Aliamphritea ceti: one gene and its partner. Each later gene encodes a partner of the first gene's protein in a complex. Links are inferred from orthologs where the notes say so. Each region holds a gene or a part of one and is shown on either strand. Other genes may lie near its edges.

Evidence for each region.
Region 2: the proteins of secY (region 1) and secA are in contact, whole or in part, in a crystal structure (PDB 3DIN), measured with the Thermotoga maritima proteins. The link is inferred for Aliamphritea ceti from one-to-one orthologs. Residues at the interface, in WP_004081795.1 of Thermotoga maritima: Glu108, Gly109, Glu110, Glu111, Ala236, Glu237, Arg238, Arg239, Ile240, Thr241, Ile242, Gln243, Tyr244, Ala245, Arg246, Arg247, Val248, Thr249, Gly250, Arg251, Arg252, Val253, Tyr254, Gly256, Ala257, Ser258, Thr259, Tyr260, Leu261, Pro262; in WP_004082002.1 of Thermotoga maritima: Glu261, Ala262, Arg263, Lys300, Ala301, Arg302, Thr303, Ile304, Ile305, Leu323, Tyr324, Asp325, Pro326, Val329, Ser330, Tyr333, Ile336, Lys340, Phe345, Val349, Glu363, Phe364, Tyr374, Ser375, Gly376, Gly377, Glu393, Ile395, Thr482, Ser483.

The regions. Positions count from the first base shown.
Region 1 is NZ_AP025282.1:4,765,486-4,777,780, forward strand. The notes cover bases 98-3,084. They hold secY (preprotein translocase subunit SecY), read right to left. Parts: upstream 2,262-3,084; coding sequence 933-2,261; downstream 98-932. Other genes in these bases: rpsK (30S ribosomal protein S11), read right to left, coding at 98-273; rpsM (30S ribosomal protein S13), read right to left, coding at 299-655; rpmJ (50S ribosomal protein L36), read right to left, coding at 795-911; rplO (50S ribosomal protein L15), read right to left, coding at 2,262-2,696; rpmD (50S ribosomal protein L30), read right to left, coding at 2,710-2,892. Outside these bases: more of rpsK, read right to left, coding at 1-97; more of rpsE, read right to left, coding at 3,085-3,399; rplR (50S ribosomal protein L18), read right to left, coding at 3,411-3,761; rplF (50S ribosomal protein L6), read right to left, coding at 3,771-4,304; rpsH (30S ribosomal protein S8), read right to left, coding at 4,316-4,708; rpsN (30S ribosomal protein S14), read right to left, coding at 4,782-5,087; rplE (50S ribosomal protein L5), read right to left, coding at 5,097-5,636; rplX (50S ribosomal protein L24), read right to left, coding at 5,651-5,968; rplN (50S ribosomal protein L14), read right to left, coding at 6,066-6,434; rpsQ (30S ribosomal protein S17), read right to left, coding at 6,537-6,800; rpmC (50S ribosomal protein L29), read right to left, coding at 6,803-6,994; rplP (50S ribosomal protein L16), read right to left, coding at 6,994-7,407; rpsC (30S ribosomal protein S3), read right to left, coding at 7,420-8,106; rplV (50S ribosomal protein L22), read right to left, coding at 8,118-8,450; rpsS (30S ribosomal protein S19), read right to left, coding at 8,467-8,742; rplB (50S ribosomal protein L2), read right to left, coding at 8,758-9,585; and 5 more genes. UniProt on the Escherichia coli protein: The central subunit of the protein translocation channel SecYEG. Consists of two halves formed by TMs 1-5 and 6-10.
Region 2 is NZ_AP025282.1:1,495,514-1,500,688, forward strand. What follows is about bases 1-3,274. They hold secA (preprotein translocase subunit SecA), read left to right. Parts: upstream 1-341; coding sequence 342-3,074; downstream 3,075-3,274. Other genes in these bases: lpxC (UDP-3-O-acyl-N-acetylglucosamine deacetylase), read left to right, coding at 1-146; argJ (bifunctional glutamate N-acetyltransferase/amino-acid acetyltransferase ArgJ), read left to right, coding at 3,175-3,274. Also shown: more of argJ, read left to right, coding at 3,275-4,392; OCU49_RS06885 (Nudix family hydrolase), read left to right, coding at 4,483-5,175. UniProt on the Escherichia coli protein: Required for protein export, interacts with the SecYEG preprotein conducting channel.

The DNA of each region.
Region 1 (12,295 bases):
TGGTCCAGGACCTTTAACAAAAACGTCTAAATTCTTTAGGCCATACTCTTGCGCTGCCACACCTGCACGTTCTGCAGCTACCTGAGCTGCAAACGGTGTGCTCTTACGAGAACCGCGGAAGCCGGAGCCACCCGCAGTTGCCCAGCTCAGAGTATTTCCCTGACGATCAGTAATAGTAATGATCGTATTGTTAAATGAGGCGTGGATGTGCGCTAAGCCATCAACAACCTGCTTTTTAACCTTTTTACGTGTGCGAGTATTTGGCTTTGCCATATTGGAAATTCCTATCGCTTACCACTTACTTGCGGATTGGCTTACGTGGGCCTTTACGGGTACGCGCATTAGTCTTAGTGCGCTGACCACGAAGAGGCAGACTGCGACGATGACGCAGACCACGAAAACAGCCCAGATCCATCAAGCGTTTGATGTTCATGGATACTTCACGACGAAGGTCGCCTTCAACACTTAACTTGGCGATTTCGCCACGTACGTTGTCTAGCTGATCTTCTGAAAGCTCTGCAATTTTTGTGGATTCTTGAATACCACAAGCTGAACAAATGCTTTTCGCTGTAGTGCGGCCAATTCCGAAGATGTAAGTCAATGAAATTACCGCATGCTTATTGTCAGGAATATTGACGCCTGCTATACGGGCCATTCAATTTACTCCAACTTTATTAGCATGTTACCTGTCATATAAGACAAGCACTGCAAATTCTTCTATTAATGGAAGGCGCAGGATGTTACACCTTGATTAAAATTAAATCAAGCCCCTTGCCTTCCACCCCAGACCAGGATTAACCCTGGCGCTGCTTGTGTCGTGGTTCAACTTTGCAGATTACTCGCAAAGTTCCGTTACGACGTACGATCTTGCAGTTACGGCAGATTTTCTTTACAGATGCACGTACTTTCATGATCAACTCCAGTAGCAGGGGCTAGCGCAGCAGGCCAGCACCACCGCCTTTAAGATTCGACTTCTTCATCAGAGATTCATACTGATGGGACATCAGATGCGATTGTACCTGAGCCATGAAATCCATGACTACAACAACCACGATCAGTAACGATGTACCACCGAAGTAGAAAGGTATATTCCACGCAACAACCAAGAATTGAGGCATCAAGGAAACTGCTGTGATGTAAAGAGCGCCAAACAAAGTTAAACGACCCAAAACACTGTCAATATACCGAGCGGATTGCTCCCCTGGGCGAATACCCGGGATAAATGCACCAGACTTCTTCAGATTATCAGCAACTTCTTTCGGATTGAAAACAATCGCGGTATAGAAGTAGCAGAAGAAGATGATACATACAGAAAACAGCAGAATGTATAACGGCTGGCCCGGACCCAACGCTAACGCAACACTCTGTAACCATTCCATACCTTCAGTCTGGCCAAACCACTGACCAATTGAAGCAGGGAACAGTAGAATACTTGACGCAAAGATCGGCGGAATAACACCAGCCATATTAACTTTTAATGGCAGGTGGCTGGACTGCGCCGCATACATACGACGACCTTGCTGACGCTTCGCATAGTTAATGGTAATACGGCGTTGACCGCGCTCCATAAACACTACAAAGCCAACAGTCGCAACAGCCAGTGCTGCGATGCCCAGCAGAGCCAGGATGTTTAAATCACCCTGACGTGCCGCTTCAAAGGACTGACCGATTGCACCAGGCAATCCAGCCACAATACCAGCAAAGATCAGGATAGAAATACCGTTACCGATACCTCTCTCTGTCACTTGCTCACCTAACCACATCAGGAATACTGCGCCAGCTACAAGCGTCACGACTGCTACAAAGTAGAAAGACGGACCTGCGCTGAATGCTATTCCCTGATTAGCCAGACCTACCGCCATACCAAACGACTGAATGGTAGCCAGTATAACTGTACCATAGCGGGTATATTGGTTGATCTTACGGCGTCCAGCCTCACCTTCTTTCTTTAACTGCTCAAGAGTAGGGCTTACTACGGTCATCAACTGCATGATGATAGACGCAGATATGTACGGCATGATACCCAATGCAAGGATACTCATACGTTCCAGCGCCCCGCCGGAGAACATATTAAACAGACTCAGGATAGTACCCTGATTCTGATCGAAGAGTGCTGCTAGGCGATCAGGATTGATACCAGGTACCGGAATATGTGCACCGATACGGTATACAACGATCGCAATCAAAACAAACAACAGGCGAGACTTAAGTTCGCCTAAGCCGTTTTGAACACCTGCTGGTACTGGTCCTTTCTTAGCCATTTATTCCTCGACTTTTCCGCCAGCAGCTTCGATAGCAGCCTGAGCACCTTTGGTGACTTTCAGACCTTTAACGGTAACTGCTTTAGTGATTTCACCAGACAGGATCACGCGCGCACGCTTGATGCTTTCTTTGATGATATCGGCTTTCTTCAACGCTTCCAGGTCGACCACTTCGACACCAGCTTTAACCAGTTCATTCAAACGGATTTCAGCAACAAAAGGTGCCTGACGTGAAGTGAAACCAAACTTAGGCAGACGACGCTGTAAAGGCATCTGACCGCCTTCAAAACCTGGCTTCACTGAACCGCCTGAGCGGGATTTCTGACCTTTATGACCACGGCCACCGGTTTTACCCAGGCCAGAGCCAATGCCGCGACCAACACGCTTAGCAGCGGATTTGGAACCTTCGGCAGGACTTAGTGTATTAAGACGCATAACGTAATACTCCTTATTCGCCTTCTACACGAACCATGTAGTTTACTTTGTTGATCATGCCGCGAACGGAAGGTGTATCTTCCACTTCAACAGTATGACCGATACGGCGCAGACCCAGACCCTTAACGCACTCACGGTGCTTAGGTAGTTTACCGATAGGGCTGCGTACAAGTGTAACCTTGACTGTAGATGCCATCGTTAATTACCCCAGGATATCGTCTACGGACTTGCCACGTTTTGCAGCAACATCTTCAGGAGATGTCATGCTAGCCAAGCCATTGATTGTTGCACGTACAACGTTTACTGGGTTTGTAGAGCCGTAGCACTTAGCCAGTACGTTGTGAACACCTGCCAATTCCAGTACAGCACGCATTGCGCCACCGGCGATTACACCAGTACCTTCAGATGCAGGCTGCATGTATACCTTAGAAGCACCGTGACGGGCTTTAACAGCATATTGCAGAGTTGTGCCATTCAGGTCTACAGAGACCATATTGCGACGCGCTTGCTCCATTGCTTTTTGAATAGCAACAGGTACTTCACGTGCTTTACCACGACCGAAACCAACGCGGCCGTTACCGTCACCAACAACAGTCAGGGCTGTGAAACCGAAAATACGACCACCCTTAACTACTTTGGCAACACGGTTAACCTGAACAAGCTTCTCTTGCAGGTCACCGTCTTTCTGTTCGTGATTTGCCATTGTCAAACCCCTTAGAATTCCAGGCCGCCTTCACGGGCCGCTTCTGCCAACGCTTTGATACGTCCATGGTATTGGAAACCAGAACGGTCAAAAGCAACCTTAGATACGCCAGCGTCTTTAGCACGCTGAGCGATTAACGCACCGACTTTAGAAGCCGCGTCAGAGTTACCAGTACCACCTGCACGCAGATCTTTCTCTACAGTAGATGCTGCAGCCAGAACCTGACCACCATCAGCAGAGATAACCTGTGCATAGATATGACGAGGTGTACGGGTTACACATAGACGGGTAGCACCCAGCTCACGCATTTTGAAGCGAGCACGGCGAGCACGGCGAATACGAGATGTTTTCTTATCGTTCATGACCCTACCTTACTTCTTCTTAGCTTCTTTACGGCGTACGTATTCGTCAGCATAACGAACACCTTTACCTTTATAAGGCTCTGGTGGACGGAAAGCGCGAATCTCAGCAGCAGCCTGACCCAGTGTTTGCTTGCTAGCAGCAGTCAACACAACTGTGGTTTGGCCTTCCATTGCAGCTGAAACACCTTCAGGCAATTCGTAATCGATTGGGTGAGAGAAACCCAGGGTCAGGTTTACACTGTTGCCTTTAACGGCAGCACGGTAACCAACACCTTGCAGAACCAGTTTCTTAGAGAAACCTTCGCTCACACCTACAACCATGTTATTAACCAGAGAGCGTGTAGTACCAGCCAATGCATTGGCTTGCTTGCCGCCATCACGTGGCGCAAACTTCAGTACGTTATCTTCACTGGTTACTTCTACAGACTGGTGTACAGACAGATCCAAGGCACCGTTCTTGCCTTTTACAGAAATCTGCTGACCATCAATTTTAGCTTCAACACCTGCCGGTAGGACAACGGGACTTTTAGCAACTCGAGACATAGTTCTAGCTCCTAGAATACCGTGCAGATGACTTCGCCGCCGATACCGGCAGCACGTGCAGCGCGATCGCTCATCACACCTTTAGAGGTAGAGATGATAGAGATACCCAGACCGCCAGCTACTTTAGGCAGCTCGGAAGCAGCCTTATAAACACGTAGACTTGGACGACTTACACGCTGGATAGACTCAATAACCGGCTTGCCTTCGAAGTATTTCAATTCAACAGTCATAACTGGCTTAACGTCGCCTTCAACAGCGAAGCCAGAGATGTAACCTTCCGATTCTAAAACAGAAGCGACAGACGCCTTCATTTTAGAAGCAGGCATGGTTACAGCTGATTTCTCAGCCATATGACCATTACGAATACGAGTTAACATATCCGCTAGAGTGTCTTGCATACTCATGCTTAATTTTCCTTACTATTGTGCAGCGTAGTGCGGTAGCAGAATGACAATCACCCTGCCCTGACCACCATGCTTACCAACTAGCTTTCTTCAAGCCCGGAACATCACCACGCATAGCAGCTTCGCGCAATTTAATACGGCTTAAGCCGAATTTGCGGTAAACAGCGTGTGGACGACCAGTAACTTGACAACGACGTACCTGGCGAACCGGGTTAGCGTCACGTGGCAGCTTCTGAAGAGCTACCTGTGCTTCCCAACGATCATCTTCAGATGAAGCTGGGTTACGGATGATTGCCTTTAACTGAGCACGTTTCTCAGCGTACTTAGCAACCATTTTTGCGCGTTTTGCTTCGCGCGCTTTCATACATTCCTTAGCCATTTTTCTACCCTACTTTTTGAATGGGAAGTTCAGGGCTGCCAGCAGGGCACGACCTTCATCGTTATTACGGGCAGTGGTAGTGATAGTAATATCCATACCACGCAGCTTATCTACTTTATCGAAATCGATTTCAGGGAAGATAATCTGCTCTTTAACACCCATGCTGTAGTTACCACGACCATCAAAAGATTTCGGGTTCAGACCACGGAAGTCACGGATACGAGGGATAGAAACATCAACCAGACGGTCAAGGAATTCCCACATACGCTCACCGCGCAGGGTTACCTTACAACCGATAGGCCAGCCTTCACGTACTTTAAAGCCAGCAATAGATTTGCGAGCTAAAGTTACAACAGGCTTCTGACCAGAAATTTGCTGCATATCTGCAACAGCGTTTTCTAGCTGCTTTTTGTCACCTAGCGCTTCACCAACACCCATGTTCAGGGTGATTTTGGTCAGGCGAGGAACAGCCATCACGTTTTCGCTCTTCAGCTCTTCTAGAAGCTGCTGCTTAACGGAATCTTTATAAAGGGCTTTTAATCTAGACATGGCATCAACTCCTATTACTTAGCGATTACTTCGCCGTTGGATTTGAAGAAGCGAACTTTGTTGCCATCTTCCAGAACCTTGAAGCCAACACGATCACCTTTACCGGTAGCCGCGTTGAAGATCGCAACATTTGAAACAGCAAGCGCTGCTTCTTTTTCTACGATGCCACCAGGCTTACCCATCATAGGGTTAGGCTTAGTGTGCTTCTTCACCATGTTGATGCCAGATACAATCAGGCGATCATCAGCAAGAACGCGTAAAACCTTACCGCGCTTACCTTTATCTTTACCTGCAATGACGATTACTTCGTCGTCACGAATAATTTTCTGCATGCTTTCCTATCCTTTCCTACTACCCTCTCATGCTCAAAAACGCCAACCCCGTTAAGAGTTAGCGTTTTTCAAAAAAATCAAACTTAACGTTTAATTTTTAAAGCACTTCAGGCGCCAGGGAAATGATTTTCATAAACTTCTCTGAGCGAAGTTCACGAGTTACTGGTCCAAAAATACGTGTACCGATTGGCGCGTCGTTTGCGTTCAACATAACCGCTGAGTTTACATCAAAGCGGATAACTGAACCGTCAGGGCGACGAACACCTTTACGAGTACGAACTACAACAGCGTTAAGAACCTGGCCTTTTTTCACCTTACCGCGTGGAATTGCTTCCTTCACAGTAACTTTGATGATGTCACCCACACTCGCGTAACGGCGATGTGAGCCACCCAGGACCTTGATACACTGCACACGCTTGGCGCCGCTGTTATCAGCAACATCAAGCATAGTTTCTGTTTGAATCATGGTCTCTACTCCAAAATTCAGACTTATTCCTTCGCTTAACCACTGTTTTCACGGTGGTTTCTGGCGAAAAAACAAGTCTGCCAGAAGCAAAGGTGCGTTATATTACACCTTTACTGCCTGTTCTTCAATCTTAACTAGCGTCCAAGACTTACTTTTTGAATACGGACGGGATTCAGCGATAACCACTGTGTCACCCATGTTGCATTCATTCTGTTCGTCATGCGCATGCAGCTTAGTTGAACGAGTTACGAATTTACCGTAAATCGGATGCTTCTCTTTGCGTTCAACCAGAACGGTGATGGTTTTGTCAGCTTTGTTGCTAACAACTTTACCAATCACTGTACGAGTACGTTTTTCTGCAGCCATCATTAGTTACCTGCTTTCTCATTCAGTAAAGTCTTAGTACGGGCGATATCGCGACGCACCTGACCTAACATATGGTTCTGAGTCAGCTGACCAGTTGCTTTCTGCATACGCAGATTGAACTGATCCTTCAAAAGACCCAGCAAAGTTTGCTGTAGCTCTTCTGCGGATTGTTCGCGCAATTCAGTTGCTTTCATCACATCACCGTCCGTTTAACAATAGTGGTTGCTACTGGTAATTTAGCAGCCGCCAGATTGAATGCTTCGGTGGCCAGTTCATCAGGTACACCGCTCATTTCGAACAGTACTTTACCTGGCTGAATCTGAGCTACCCAGTATTCAACGCTACCCTTACCTTTACCCATACGTACTTCAAGTGGCTTGCCGGTAATCGGCTTATCTGGGAACACACGGATCCAGATTTTACCACCACGCTTTACGTGACGAGTCATGGTACGACGAGCAGCTTCGATCTGACGAGCTGTAATACGTCCGCGACCAGTGGCTTTAAGTGCGATTTCACCGAAGCTTACTTTGCTTCCGCGTTCCGCTAAACCACGGTTACGACCTTTCATTACCTTACGGAATTTCAGTCTTTTAGGTTGCAGCATTGATAATTACCCCTACTTTGAACCTTTCTTTTTAGGCTGAGCATTCTTCTGAGCACGCACTTCTTCAATGCCGCCCAGGATCTCGCCTTTAAAGATCCAGACTTTAATACCAAGCACACCATAAGTAGTATGCGCCTCATAAGTACCGTAATCGATATCAGCACGCAGAGTATGCAAAGGTACGCGACCTTCACGGTACCATTCGGAACGTGCGATTTCAGCACCGCCCAAACGACCACCTACCTGAATTTTGATACCCTTAGCACCCAGTCGCATAGCATTCTGTACAGAACGCTTCATTGCACGACGGAACATTACGCGACGCTCCAACTGGCTAGCTACACCTTGAGCAACCAATTTCGCATCCAGTTCTGGCTTACGGACTTCTTCGATGTTGATGTGGACAGGTACACCCATCATTTTAGAAACAGCATTACGCAGTTTCTCTACATCTTCACCTTTCTTACCAATCACGATGCCTGGACGGGCTGTGTGAATGGTGATTTTTGCATTCTGTGCAGGACGCTCGATATCGATGCGGCTCACAGATGCTGCTTTCAACTGACCTTCCAGATACTCACGTACCTGAAGGTCATTCAACAGTTTACTAGCGTATTCGTTCTTGTCTGCATACCACACAGAAGTGTGATCTTTAACAATGCCCAAACGAATACCTGTTGGATTTACCTTCTGACCCATAGTGGTATCTCCTAGCAGTCAGCGACCTTGACGGTGATGTGTGAGGTACGCTTCAGAATACGATCTGCACGACCTTTAGCACGCGGCTTAATACGCTTCATCGTCATACCTTCGTCAACGAAGATCTCAGATACGCGTAGCTCGTCAATATCAGCACCTTCGTTATGCTCTGCGTTAGCAATAGCAGACTCAAGTACCTTCTTAACTAAAACCGCACCTTTTTGAGGGCTGAAAGCCAGAATATCCAGGGCTTCACCCACCGCTTTTCCGCGGATTTGATCGGCAACCAAACGCGCTTTCTGAGCGGAGATATGGGCGCCTTTGTGCTTAGCGGCTACTTCCATTTTCTATACTCCCGAATTAGCGTTTAGCTTTCTTGTCTGCTGCATGACCCTTGTACGTACGGGTAGCGGCAAACTCGCCTAATTTATGACCAACCATGTCCTCGGTGATAAACACCGGTACGTGCTGACGGCCATTATGGACTGCAATCGTTAAGCCTACGAAGTTAGGGAACACCGTAGAGCGACGAGACCAAGTTTTGATCGGACGACGATCATTGGCCTCAATTGCAGCCTCTACCTTTTTCAACAGGTGAAGGTCAATAAAAGGACCTTTCTTCAGTGAACGTGGCACAGCTGTATCCTCTGATTATTTCGCTTGACGACGACGTACGATTAACTTATCAGTACGCTTGTTCTTACGAGTCTTAAGACCTTTAGTCGGCATACCCCATGGAGACACAGGATGACGACCACCAGAAGTACGACCTTCACCACCACCATGTGGGTGATCAACAGGGTTCATAGCAACACCACGCACCGTTGGACGCACACCGCGCCAGCGCTTAGCACCAGCCTTACCCAGAGAGCGCAGGCTGTGTTCAGAGTTGCTTACTTCACCTAAAGTCGCACAACAGTCAATTAAGACTTTACGCATTTCACCAGAACGCAGACGCAAAGTTGCGTGCGCGCCTTCGCGTGCCACTAACTGAGCAGAAGTACCGGCAGAACGTGCAATTTGAGCACCCTTACCTGGCTTCATTTCAATACAGTGAACAACGCTACCTACTGGGATGTTCCGCAGCGGCAGGCAGTTACCTGGTTTAATGTCAGCGTCCTGACCAGAAATTACACGGCTGCCAGCTTTCACGCCCTTAGGAGCAATGATGTAGCGGCGTTCACCGTCAGCGTATTTCAGCAGGGCGATATGTGCAGAACGGTTCGGATCGTATTCCAGACGCTCAACAACAGCAGGAATACCTTCTTTGTTACGACGGAAGTCGATCAGACGGTAATGCTGCTTGTGTCCGCCACCAATGTGACGAGTTGTGATGCGACCATAGGTATTACGACCACCGGTCTTGCTTTTCTTTTCGACCAGAGCAGCAAAAGGCTTGCCCTTGTGAAGATCGTTATTAACGACCTTAACAACGTGACGGCGGCCAGCAGAGGTCGGTTTAGATTTAACAATAGCCATTCTTATAACCCCTCTTATTCGCCATCGATGAAGTCGATGTCGTGACCATCAGCCAGGCATACATATGCCTTACGAATGTTAGAGCGCTTACCCAAACCACGCTGAGTGCGTTTGGTTTTACCCTTCACGTTTACGATGTTCACGCCAGTTACTTTAACTTCAAATAGCTGTTCAACGGCCTTTTTAATTTCAGGCTTGGTTGCGTCAGCCGCTACACGGAACACAACCTGCTGAGAACCTTCAGCAACGATAGTCGCTTTCTCAGAAATGTGTGGACCTAGCAGTACTTGATAGATGCGTCCTTGGTTCATGCTAACGCCTCCTCAATTTTCTTAAGAGCAGCGACAGTAACCAGAACTTTATCGAAACCAACCAGACTAACAGGATCAATGCCAGCAGCGTCGCGTACGTCTACATGAGGTACGTTACGAGCAGCAAGATACAGATTCTGTTCTACATCTTCTGTAATCAGAAGAACATTAGCCAGTTCCAGCTCATTCAACTTAGCAACGAATTGCTTAGTCTTAGGCGCTTCTACGCTGAAGTTATCAACAATAACCAGACGCTCTTGACGAACCAACTCAGAGAAGATGCAACGCATAGCTGCGCGGTACATTTTCTTGTTTACTTTCTGAGTATGGCTACGTGGTGCAGCTGCGAAAGTCACACCACCAGTACGCCACAGAGGACTACGAATAGTACCGGCACGCGCACGGCCAGTACCTTTTTGACGCCATGGCTTAGCACCACCACCGCTTACAGCGGCGCGGTTCTTTTGAGCCTTGGTGCCTTGACGACCACCGGCCAGGTACGCCGTAACGACCTGATGAACCAGTGATTCATTGAATTCTTTACCAAACGCTAGGTCGGAAACTTCAACAGATCCGCCAGCTCCTGCAAGATTCAGATTCATTACAAACCCCCTTAGGCGCCAGCTTTAACAGCTGATTTAACGAATACGTCACCGCCAGTGGCACCAGGAACAGCGCCCTTAACCAACAGCAGATTACGCTCAGCATCGATGCGAACAACTTCCAGGGACTGAACGGTTACACGCTCCGCACCCATGTGTCCTGCCATCTTCTTGCCTTTCCAAACGCGACCAGGAGTTTGACACTGACCAATAGAACCAGGAGCACGATGAGAAAGTGAGTTACCGTGAGTAGCATCTTGCATGGAGAAATTCCAACGCTTGATACCGCCCTGGAAGCCCTTACCTTTGGACTGCCCGGTTACATCAATTTTCTGACCCGCTTCGAAGCGTTCAACAGTCAGTTGATCACCAACATTTATAACTTCGTCACCTGAGAGACGGAACTCCCATAAACCGCGACCAGCTTCGGTCTCAGCTTTGGCAAAGTGACCTGCCATTGCTTTAGTAACACGGCTAGCGCGACGTGATCCTACAGTTACCTGCACAGCAGAGTAACCATCAGCATCATCAGTCTTAACCTGTGTAACCCGGTTCGGCTCCACTTCGATGACTGTGACTGGCACAGACACACCGTCTTCATTGAAGACACGTGTCATACCTGCTTTACGTCCGATTAAACCTACAGACATTTTTCTAACCTCAATTGCCAGTTGTGTACGGGGCTTTTTACCCGCTATGGCTGCCCGTCCAGGGCATTCCACACGCAAACTAAAAGTTTGCGCATCTGTCTAATTAGCCTAAGCTAATTTGCACTTCGACACCCGCAGCAAGGTCTAGCTTCATCAGTGCGTCAACAGTTTTTTCTGTTGGCTCAACGATGTCCAGAACACGCTTATGTGTGCGGATTTCGTACTGGTCACGTGCATCTTTATTCACGTGTGGCGAAATCAGCACTGTAAAGCGCTCTTTGCGAGTAGGAAGTGGGATCGGACCATGCACCTGAGCTCCAGTCCGCTTAGCAGTCTCAACGATCTCCTGAGCGGAAGAGTCAATCAGGCGATGATCAAAAGCTTTCAGACGAATTCTGATTTTTTGGTTCTGCATTTCGATCACACATTTCCTAGATTGTTAAACGGCTTGACGCCGACCTAGCCCCAATTAATGGGGTAGCGCATTCTACTGAACCCCCATAGGCAAGTCAAGGCTATTTATTAACCAGCAATAACCCCATCTAACCAAGTCTCCCTTAGAAAAGTAATTTGCACTACACAGCCTGCAACAGGACTTTTTTACAGACACAAAAAAAGACCCCGCAGGGTCTTTTTTCAGTAAAGATTATCGATTATTCGATGATCTTAGCAACAACGCCTGCACCAACTGTACGACCGCCTTCACGGATCGCAAAACGCAGACCTTCTTCCATCGCGATTGGGTTAATCAGGGTAACATCCATCTTGATGTTATCGCCTGGCATTACCATTTCAACGCCTTCTGGAAGCTCACAAGCACCGGTGATGTCAGTTGTACGGAAGTAGAACTGTGGACGGTAGCCTTTGAAGAATGGCGTGTGACGACCACCTTCATCTTTGCTCAGTACGTATACTTCACCTTCGAAACGAGTGTGAGGAGTGATAGTACCTTTCTTAGCCAGTACCTGACCACGTTCAACGTCGTCACGCTTAGTACCACGCAGCAGTACACCAACGTTCTCGCCTGCACGACCTTCGTCAAGCAGCTTACGGAACATCTCTACACCAGTACAAGTAGTTGTCTGTGTATCACGTACACCAACGATTTCTACTTCTTCACCAGTCTTAACGATGCCACGCTCAACAC
Region 2 (5,175 bases), 3.3 Mb from region 1 along the record:
AGTTCCACGGCTTTAAGTCTGGTCATTATTTAAACAATCTTCTCTTGCGCAAGTTATTAGAGAATGAAGATGCCTGGGAAGTTGTTACTTTCGAAGAGCAAGATTCAGCAGTGCCTATTTCTTACCTGAAACCGATTTTGGCGTAAGGTATATATTGCCGACAGGCAGTACTTATATTGATTAAAACCGGGTTAAGCCCGGTTTTTTTATGTCTTTAAAAATATTCGCGGTTGAGATTCAACTTATTGCCCCAATAGAGGTAGAATGCTTGGCCAATAATAGTTTAGAACAGCGGCATAGATGTCAGCCGCTCACGTGTCTCAAGGGTTAAAAGTCACATTATGCTCACCTCGATGTTAAAGAAAGTATTTGGTAGTAAAAATGATCGTGAACTCAAGCGGATGGGTAAGGTCGTAAAACAGATCAACGCCCTTGAAGCTGACCTTGAGTCTCTCAGCGATGAACAGCTGAAGTTAAAAACGAAAGAATTCAAACAAAGACTGTCAGATGGGCAGACGATAGAACAGCTCTTGCCGGAAGCGTTCGCGACTGTCCGTGAAGCATCTAAGCGTGTCATGGGAATGCGCCACTTTGATGTACAGTTTATCGGTGGTATTACCTTGCATGATGGTAAGGTTGCTGAGATGCGGACAGGTGAAGGTAAAACACTTGTAGCAACTGCGCCTGTATATTTGCGAGCGTTAACCGGCAGAGGTGTTCATGTTGTTACTGTGAACGATTACCTGGCAAGCCGAGATGCAGAGTGGATGCGTCCACTTTATGAATCTCTTGGTTTAAGCGTAGGTGTAATTCTGTCCGGTCAGGATGCAGAAAGTAAGCGTGCAGCTTATCAGTCTGACATTACTTACGGCACAAACAATGAGTTCGGCTTCGATTATTTGCGCGATAACATGGCATTCAGCGTTGAAGATAAGGTTCAGCGAGATTTCCATTATGCAGTGGTCGATGAAGTTGACTCCATTCTTATCGATGAAGCCCGTACCCCTCTGATTATTTCTGGTCCTGCTGAAGACAGCTCTGAGCTTTATCGGCAGATGAATACTCTGATACCGGGACTACGTCGTTTTGATGGTGAAATTGACCCTAAGAGTGAAGAAGAAGTTGACGGTGACTTTGCCGTTGATGAGAAGAACAAAAGTGTTGAGCTGACCGAGCAAGGTCACCAGAAAATTGAAGAGGTATTGGTTGAAAAGGGCATCTTAGGTGAAGGTGAAAGTCTATATGCACCTCATAACCTGAGCCTTTTGCATCATGTTCTGGCTGCCTTGCGTGCTCATAACCTGTTCCAGCGCGATAATGACTATATTGTGCAGGATGGTCAGGTGGTTATCGTTGATGAGCATACAGGCCGGATTATGCCAGGCCGTCGCTGGTCTGAAGGGTTACATCAGGCAGTTGAAGCGAAAGAAGGCGTGCATATTAATCAGGAAAGCCAGACGTTAGCTTCTACTACTTTCCAGAACTACTTCCGTTTATATGAAACCCTTTCCGGTATGACTGGTACTGCTGATACTGAAGCATTCGAATTGCGTCAGATATATGCGTTGGATGTAGTGGTTATTCCAACCAATGTAGAGGTTGCCCGGATTGATTATAACGACTTAGTGTTCCTGACCGTTGCTGAGAAATACGAAGCAATTGTTACCGAGATTGAAGAATGTGTTGAGCAGAAGCGTCCTGTATTGGTTGGTACCGCATCAGTTGAATCTTCCGAATTGATCTCTGCATTCCTGACGAAGAAGAACGTACCGCATAATGTATTGAATGCGAAAAACCATGGTCGTGAGGCTGGTATTATTGCTGAAGCAGGGCGTCCGGGAGCAATTACCATTGCAACCAACATGGCAGGCCGTGGTACTGATATTGTGTTGGGCGGTAAACTGGAAGCTGCACTGGATAAGTTAGATAACCCTTCTGAAGCAGAAATTGTAGAAGCTACTGCTGAATGGCAGAAACGCCATGATGCGGTTCTGGAAGCTGGCGGTTTGCATATTATTGGTACAGAGCGACACGAGTCTCGCCGGATTGATAATCAGCTGCGAGGCCGGGCGGGTCGTCAGGGCGATAATGGTTCTTCGCGTTTCTTCTTATCACTTGAAGATGACCTGATGCGTATCTTTGCCTCTGAGCGTGTTCGTCAGTTCATGCAGGCTCTGGGTATGGAGAAAGGTGAAGCCATCGAACATAAGATGGTATCAAATGCGATTGAGAAAGCTCAGCGTAAGGTCGAGGGTCGTAACTACGATATTCGTAAGCAGTTACTGGAATATGATGACGTTGCGAATGATCAGCGTCGTGCGGTATACGAGCAGCGTAATGAGCTGATGGCAAGTAGCGATGTTTCTGAAACTGTCACCGCTATTCGCAGTGAAGTGATTAATAAAGGTGTTGATACTTTTATTGCTCCGCAAAGTCTGGACGAGCAGTGGGACATTGCAGGTCTTGAAAAGCATATCGAAAGCGAGTTTGGTTTGCAGTTGTCTATTCAGCAGTGGCTGGATACTGATGATACTTTGCATGAAGAATCCCTGCGTTCAAAAATTGAACAGCAAATAGTGGAAGACTATCACGCCAAGGAAGCCATGGTCGGCTTGGATAATATGCGGACCTTTGAGAAGCAGGTAATGCTACAGGTGCTTGATACATTGTGGAAAGAGCATCTTCAGGCTATGGATCTTCTGCGTCAGGGTATTCATTTGCGCGGTTATGCGCAGAAGAATCCGAAGCAGGAATATAAGCGTGAATCTTTCATCCTGTTTGAGCAGCTACTGGAAAATATCAAGACAGATGTTGTAAAAATTCTCAGCAACGTACAGATTCGTCAACCTGAAGAAATTGAAGCAATGGAGCAACAACGCCGGGAGCAGGCTGAACGTCAGCAGATGGATTTCAAACATGATACTGAATCCGCAATGGACGAAGAGCATGGAGAAGCTTCCGCAGAACCTGTTGCCGAGACTTTTGTTCGTGATGAGAAGAAAGTTGGCCGGAATGAGCCTTGCCCATGTGGATCAGGTAAAAAATATAAGCAATGTCATGGTAAGTTAAACTAATGACATATGCCGGGGCTACTTCATAATTTAGTAGCCCTTAGATTACAAAATTTACTTAAGAAAGCAGCCTGGCTGCTTTCTTTTGGTTGGAGAAAAAGAAATGGCAGTAGGAAGCGGTGTAATCCCGGAGCTTAAGCCGGTTGCAGGTATACGTGTTGGAACAACTTCAGCGGGTGTGAAAACACCAGGACGTCCAGATCTGGTTTTGATGGAACTGGATGAAAGCGCAACTGTTGCCGGTGTCTTTACGCTGAATCAGTTTTGTGCCGCACCAGTGCGTATTTGCAAAGCTAATCTTCAGTCAGGTAAGCCGCGTTATCTGGTTATTAATACCGGCAATGCTAATGCAGGCACAGGTAAAGAAGGCCATGAAGATGCGTTGGTGTGTTGTCAGGTAGTCGCTGATCATGCAGGTGTAAAGCTCGAAGAGGTGTTGCCTTTCTCAACAGGAGTTATTGGTGAAAAGTTACCGGTTGAGCGTATTACTGCTGCAGTACCTGCTGCGTTTGATGCGCTTTCTGATAACGGCTGGTTGGATGCCGCCAGCGGCATTATGACGACTGATACACGTCCTAAGGCTTACTCGACTCAGTTTGAGTATCAGGGGCAGATAGTTACCTTTAGCGGGATTTCTAAAGGTGCAGGCATGATCAGGCCAAATATGGCAACTATGCTGGCCTATGTCGCTACTGATGCGGCTGTAGATGCTGAATTGTTGCAAAGAATGCTTAAGCGCTCAGCAGACAAGACCTTTAACCGGGTAACGATTGATGGTGATACTTCAACCAATGATTCTTGTATGTTAATAGCGACCGGGGCTTCAAAGCTGCAAATTACAGAGGCTGATGAGGCTTTGTTTGTTGCTTTTAATGACGCTCTTGATGACATTATGCTACAGCTGGCCCAGGCGATTGTAAGAGACGGTGAAGGTGCTACTAAATTTATAACTGTTGCCGTAGAGCAAGCAGAAACTTCTGCTGAAGCACTATTGGCTGCTTATGCTGTTTCCCATTCTCCATTAGTAAAAACTGCGTTATTTGCCAGTGATCCTAACTGGGGGCGTATTCTTGCAGCTGTTGGTTATGCCGGTATTGATAACCTGGATGTGGATGCATTGCAGATATATCTTGGTGATATTTGTATTGTCGAGGAGGGTGGTCGGGCTTCAAACTATACAGAGGAGGCTGGCCAGGCGGCTATGAATGAGGAAGAGATCACTATTCGTATCGTGCTTAATCGCGGCGATGTTGCTGAGACGGTCTGGACGACGGATCTAAGTAAGGACTACGTGTCTATAAATGCGGATTATCGTTCTTAATCTATAAGAGAGTCCTGACTAAGTACTTATAACTACTCATTCAGAAAAGCCGCTTGTTAAGGCTAATTATTGAAAGCTATCGATTAAACTATGACTAAATTGATTCATGTTGCCGCTGCTGCCATTTTTAATCCTGAAGGTCAGGTGTTACTTGCTTTACGAAGTAAGCAGCAGCATCAGGGCGGCCTTTGGGAGTTTCCCGGAGGGAAGGTTGAGGCAAATGAATCAGTGCTTGAAGCACTGTCACGTGAGCTTGACGAAGAGCTGGACATTCAGATTGATCATGCGGCAACCCGACCGCTAATTCAGGTGCCTTATCATTATCCGGATAAATCCGTACTGTTGGACGTATATAAAGTTTCTGGTTTTTCAGGTGTGCCCCATGGTGCTGAAGGGCAGCCGCTAGAATGGGTTGATATTGCTAATCTTGAACAGTATGACTTTCCAGCTGCTAATACGCCAATTGTCAATGCTTTGCTGTTACCACAGTGTATCGCAATAACTGGTAATGCTAACGGGACTGCAGAATATGTAAAAAAATCTGTAGCAGCGATCTCAGGGGGCGCTCAGTGGTTAATGCTGCGTGCACATCAGCTGAGCTCTTCAGAGCGGACTGCTTTAGCGCGACAGATTAGAGCGACTATTGATGCTGCTGACGGTGTAGTGCTTAGTCTTAATGGTAGTGTTGCTGAAGCTAATGACTGTGGTGTAAATGCATTGCATCTGAGCTCTGATAAGTTAATGGTTTTGAATACGCGTACAGAGTTTCGCGGGCGTTGGTTG